2 regions of the Bacillus sp. ISL-39 genome follow, and region 1 is predicted to be linked to the other one. Evidence: predicted binding sites of a transcription regulator. Region 1 holds the regulator's gene; the other holds the start of a gene.
What was found. The regulator Rex, encoded in region 1, represses fermentation and respiration genes when NADH is low (regulators of the CRP and FNR family bind a similar motif). The targets are predictions, from matches to a motif close to TTGTGAAATATTTCACAA.
Positions count from the first base shown of each region.

Region 1 (3,136 bases):
ATCAAAAACACCCAGCATTTCATCCCAGATGCTTTTCTCGGATTCAAGCCCTGTATTTTGGGCCAGATAGCCAATTGTCGTACCTTTTGGCCGGATGATCTCACCGCCGTCATGTGATTCGTACCCGGCGATGATTTTCAGCAGGGTTGATTTTCCTGCCCCGTTCCGGCCGACAAGCGCTACTCGGTCATTAGTCTGTATTTCAAACTTTATATTCGATAAAATAAGATCAGCAGCAAAATATTTTGATAGCTGATTAACTTGTAATAATATCATTATTTTTCACCTCTATTGCCTTAGAGATAGTGTAACCCAATAATATAGGCACGGCAATATGTGCGCCCTGCTATAGGTCCCATGGTATTAAAATTCCGCTATATTATTGAGAACATTGAAACAAAGTTCACACACAAGTTTGACAAAATAGTGTATCATTTGGTAGAAAGGAGCTTTATTATGGCAGAATTTACGCATTTTAACGAAGAGGGCAGAGCGAAGATGGTCGATGTCAGCGAAAAACCAGAGACGGTCCGTACGGCAGTCGCCCATTCAAGCATAACCGTGAACGAAGATATATATGTGAGAATCACTGAAAATAAAATGAAAAAAGGGGATGTACTTGCTGTCGCGCAGGTAGCAGGCATCATGGCAGCGAAGAAGACGTCTGAAATCATCCCGATGTGCCACCCGATTCCATTGACAGGCATTGACCTTTCATTCGATTGGGAGCAAAATGAAAATGACTATATTTTGAACATCGCCGCAGCTGTAAAAACAAAAGGGAATACAGGTGTGGAAATGGAAGCGCTAACAGCAGCTTCAGCATGTGCGCTGACTGTTTATGATATGTGCAAGGCCGCAGATAAGGGCATGGTGATCGGCAAGACATATCTTGTTGAAAAAACCGGCGGTAAAAACGGTGATTTCAAGAGAGAAGAAAAGTTGAGATAGAAATACGGACAGAGGGTGGAGGATGGAGAATGACGAATGATGCTATGAAGATTCCGCAGGCAACCGCAAAACGTTTGCCACTATATTACCGGTTCTTATTGAACTTGCATTCTTCAGGGAAGCAAAGGGTGTCATCCGCGGAATTAAGTGAAGCGGTAAAAGTGGATTCAGCGACTATCCGAAGGGATTTTTCCTACTTTGGAGCTTTGGGTAAAAAAGGGTACGGGTACAATGTGAATTACCTGCTGACTTTCTTCCGAAAGACACTTGATCAGGATGAACTGACGAAGGTAGCCTTGATTGGAGTCGGGAATCTGGGAACAGCGTTTTTGAATTATAATTTTTCCAAAAACAATAACACGAAGATTGAGATAGCCTTTGATGTTGACCCTGACAAGGTCGGCACGAAGATTGGCGACGTAGCAGTATATCATATGGATGACCTGGACAAGGTTGTCGTCGAGGAAGGAATCCAGGTCGCAATCCTGACTGTTCCTTCAGCAGTAGCACAGCCGATAACAGACCGATTGGTGCAGGCGAATATCAAGGGAATCCTTAATTTCACGCCAGCGAGACTGAATGTGCCGGCGTCCATCAGGATTCATCACATTGATTTGGCGGTTGAACTGCAGTCATTGATTTATTTCTTAAAACATTATCCAACAGATACTGAAACAACTGAATCGGTAGAATAAAAAACAGCTCCTTCACGATGAAGGAGCTATTTTTTCTGTATATTCTTCAGTTTGAAATGGAACATGATCATCCTGATGCCAGAGCCAAAGTCGAACGTGGCAAGGGCTACAAGCAAATAGCTGAAGAATCCCCAGCCTGTCTCATTTACATTCTGGATGGCGAAATAGGTGAATAAGCTGCCTAACAAGATGTAGACAATGCCTGAAAATATAGGCGATTGCTTCATAACTTAAAATCCCCCAATAAAGCTTTGAATTTTCTCTGCTTCTTTTATCATTCTCTCAATGTCTTCCCTAAATACGGATTGAATCAGTACAACCATCGTATTCATTGTAACATGGGCAATGATAGGCACGATGATCCGCTTTGTTTTTACATAAAGGAAAGCAAAGGTGAACCCCATTGCTGAGTACAGGATCACGTGCTCCGGCTCCATATGCGCAAGCGCGAAAATGACGGAGCTGATCAGTCCGGCGAAAAAGAAATTCATTTTCTTATGCAGGCTGCCGAAAATGATTTTTCGGAAGACGATTTCTTCTAAAATTGGGCCGATAATCGAACTGACCAAAATGACAATCGGGAACATTTCAATCAGCTTGATGATTTCCTGTGTATTCTCCGAGCCCATTTCGATCCCAAGCATGTTCTCGATGCTTGCAGCAATCGATTGGGCGAACAGAGCAAGGAATACACCTGCGAATGCCCAGACAGCTGAGCTTGCCGGTGATGAAGCATCACGCAGGTCGGCGCCTGTCCGGCGTTCCTTCCTTAGGAGCAGGAGCACAATCACAAGTGTCAGCGAAAAGCTGATCACGAGCCAGTAGGGAATCGAAAGGGTCTCCATTTCCTCCAGGCTTTTTCCCATTGCGGCTCCGATAAAGGCAACAATCGGGATACCGATCAAGCTTGAAAGCTGCATGGCGATATAGGCGATAATGACGTACCAGTATTCCTTTTTCAATATGATAATCTCCTTCTATTCGGATCGGTCTATGTGTATGCCATAAAAGCAATTATAAGAATGCTATCTATCCATTTTACTAGTAATCATCGGGAAAGTTCAAATATCAGGGTGTCTCGTGAATATTTTGGTTAAAATTCCTGTGAACTGGCATACTCTTTATGGTGGTCTTTTTTAGCCGGGCTTCCCACGGATATGCGAAAAATAGTACATGCTGTCGAAGGGAAAGAGGCTGGATTTAAATGCTAAAATTTATAAAAAAATTAGGCTTCACGCTTGCAAAAAAAATGGAGATTCATTATTATATAAATTGTGTTAGCACTCTATTGAGGCGAGTGCTAATAAAAAATAATCTACATATAATTTGAGGAGGTTGTTTCACTTGATCAAGCCACTAGGAGATCGCATTATTATCGAGCTTGTTGAGTCTGAAGAAAAAACTGCAAGCGGTATCGTTTTACCCGACACAGCGAAAGAAAAACCTCAAGAAGGTAAAGTCGTAGCTGTTGGAACTGGCCGAGTTCTTGA
Region 1 covers NZ_JAGGQM010000015.1:42,667-45,802, reverse strand. The annotation lists gene J7E37_RS13105 (ABC-F family ATP-binding cassette domain-containing protein) at 1-276, opposite strand, end outside; gene moaC (cyclic pyranopterin monophosphate synthase MoaC) at 457-951, shown strand; gene J7E37_RS13095 (redox-sensing transcriptional repressor Rex) at 981-1,646, shown strand; gene J7E37_RS13090 (YdiK family protein) at 1,673-1,873, opposite strand; gene J7E37_RS13085 (CPBP family intramembrane glutamic endopeptidase) at 1,877-2,608, opposite strand; gene groES (co-chaperone GroES) at 2,991-3,136, shown strand, end outside.

Region 2 (3,136 bases), on a different contig from region 1:
GTTAAAAAACTGTGAATAACTACTTATACGATTCCCTCTGGAAAAAGGTTTCAATAAAAAAAGAACCCGGCTATTATTTGCCAGGTCCAGCCATTATTTATGCTTCGTCTTCCTCTACACGGTTTTTGAACGCCTCCTGGACGACTAGGAATTCCTCATCTTCCTGCGCCTCTGTTTCAGGACGCTTTGGTTTTAATGCGCCTGAGGGCAGGTCTCCTGGATGGCCTTTTTTCTTGTGGTTGAACCCTTTGCCTCTGCTCATTCATGAACCCTCCTTTCTTGTTCAATCTAGTTTTTCCTGTTGGAACCTGAAATATAAGAAATCAGCTGCATATGATTGTATAGATACAAATTTAAATAAAGGAGGGCGGCTGCAATGGATGAAAAATTGTACGCTGAGGATTTGGTTGAATGTCCGACTGTTTTTTGTGCGAACCGGGATGACCAGGCCCCGCTTTTTACAGCTGATGCATTGATCAATGGTGACATAAAGAAGATTAATCTTGAGGATTATCGGGGAAAGTGGGTCATCTTATTTTTCTACCCAAGTAATTTTACCTTTGTTTGACCGACAGAGCTGGCGGCGGTCGCCGCTGTATACCCTTATATAAAAGCGCTGGGTGCTGAATTGCTGGCAATCAGCACTGACAGTGCTTATTCACACAAGGTTTTTAAAGAGACTTCTCCTTCTTTGAAAAATGTTACGTATCCAATGGTAAGCGACAGGACGCAGGTAATCAGCCGTGCTTACCGTGTTCTAGATGTGACAACTGGAGCCTGCTTCAGGACTTCAGTTTTCATCGACCCCGGTGGCATTATCAGAGCGAAGCTTACTTATCCCGGAAATGTCGGCCGCAACCTTCCTGAGCACGTAAGGATGCTGCAGGCTTTCGAGTATGCAAAACAAACAGGAAAAGGTGTGCCGGCGAACTGGGTGCCGGGCCAGCAAGGAGTCAGTACAGACCCATCAAATATAGGAAATATTTAATGCGTGCAGGTCCTGATAATCAGGGCCTGTTTTTATGTCAAGCTCCAGCGCTTGTCGTGACTGACCAAGGCGATACGTTATTCTTGTTTGTCTGTGACCAGCATCACAATTGATGGATAAAAATGTCACAAATTCTCAACAAAAATCTCCGATATCACTCACAAAGTTTTTTTAAAATAGAATTGAGATTATGTTAAAAATTTCACAAATAATAAATAGGGAGGTATCAAAGATGGATGAGGTCCTGATATTAAGCCGGATCCAGTTTGCTGTGACTGTTTTTTATCATTTTTTATTTGTCCCATTAACGATTGGTTTAGTCATTCTCGTTGCCATCATGGAGACAAAGTATGCACGCACCCTGGACCAGACGTATAAGCGAATGGCTGATTATTGGGGAAAACTGTTCGCGATCAACTTTGTGCTTGGTGTGATTACCGGCATTACGATGGAATTTCAATTTGGCACGAACTGGTCCGAATACTCGAAGTATATGGGCGATATTTTCGGGTCGCCGCTCGCGATTGAAGCTCTGGTCGCCTTTTTCCTTGAATCCACCTTCATGGGCATCTGGCTGTTCGGAAAAGATAAGTTTTCACCAAAACTGCGGGCATTTTCGATCTGGATGGTCGCTCTCGGTACGAATATTTCTGCTCTCTGGATCATTACTGCCAATGGCTTCATGCAAAACCCGGTCGGCTATGTTCTTAACAATGGCCGAGTCGAATTGAACAGCTTCAGGGAGCTCGTCACTAATCCTTATGCCTGGTATATGTTCGTACATACTGTTGTAAGTGCCTATATTGTGGGGGCGTTTTTCATGATGGCCATCAGTGCTTACCACCTGCTCAGGAAAAACGAAACGGCATTTTATAAAAAGTCATTCAAGTACGGTCTTGCCATGGCCTTGTTTTCTGCGACTCTCACACCAATCATCGGGCACCAGTCCGGTGTTTTCGCTGCTAAAATGCAGCCGGCAAAAGGAGCGGCTATGGAGGCAGTCTGGGAGACACAAAAGGACATGCCATTCCATCTTATCCAGATTCCCGATCAGGAAAACGAGCGCAATGCTTTTGAGGCAATCAGCATTCCGAAATTGGGCAGCTTCTTCTACACCAACTCCTTTGATGGGAAAGTCACTGGTTTGAAAGACATTCCCAAGGATGAACGGCCTAACGTGGAACTGGTCTTTTACGCGTTCAGGGTAATGGTCGCTCTAGGAGTCTTTTTCCTGGCTGTTTCCTGGTACGGCTTGTACCTTTATCGGAAAAACAAACTGGAGAACTCACCAAAATACTTGAAACTGGTCCTATATTCTGTACTGCTGCCGTATCTGGCGATTAATGCCGGCTGGATGGTAGCAGAGGCGGGACGACAGCCATGGGTTGTGTACGGATTGATGAAGACATCTGAGGGTGTGTCGCCAATCGCGTTGTCCCAGGTGATCTTCTCCTTGGCAGCTCTCGTCATTTTTTACACAGTTTTATTGATAGCAGATGTCTATTTGATCATCAAATATGCGAAAAAAGGTCCGGAATCAGAGGTTAAATATGGCCTTGGAGGAGGCGTGAAACATGTCTCATGATACACTTGCAATCATTTGGTTCGGTTTGTGGGGATTGATTTGGACGGTTTATTTTATCCTCGATGGATACACCCTTGGGACCGGGATGCTGTTCCCGTTCATCGCTAAAAACCGCCAGGAGCGTAACCAGCTCCAGGAGGCGGTCGGACCTTTCTGGGGCGGGAATGAGGTCTGGCTGATAACAGCTGGAGGAGCGACATTTGCGGCCTTCCCGGCTGTCTACGCGGACATGTTCAGCTTTTTGTATACGCCGTTGTTCCTGGTGCTGATTGCTTTGTTCATTCGGGCCATCGGACTTGAATTCATGCATAAGGACGACAACCCGCTATGGCAGGCAGCGTGTAAATGGGGCTTCTTCACCGGCAGCTTTTTGATCGCCTTCTTATTCGGTGTCACCTTCGCCAATCTGTACCGTGGATTATTGATCGGTGCCAATGGCTATGAAGGCAATTTGTTCAGCTTGTTGAATGGTTATGGCATTTTGGGAGGATTGCTGTTTGTCTCATTGTTCCTTCTGTCTGGTTCATTATGGATTCAGCTGAAGACAGCAGGGCAAACCGCAG
Region 2 covers NZ_JAGGQM010000005.1:235,880-239,015, reverse strand. The annotation lists gene J7E37_RS07225 (hypothetical protein) at 98-262, opposite strand; gene J7E37_RS07215 (peroxiredoxin) at 377-988, shown strand; gene J7E37_RS07210 (cytochrome ubiquinol oxidase subunit I) at 1,221-2,573, shown strand; gene cydB (cytochrome d ubiquinol oxidase subunit II) at 2,563-3,136, shown strand, end outside.
Region 2: the regulator Rex is predicted to act here: its motif matches at 1,179-1,196, upstream of J7E37_RS07210 (cytochrome ubiquinol oxidase subunit I).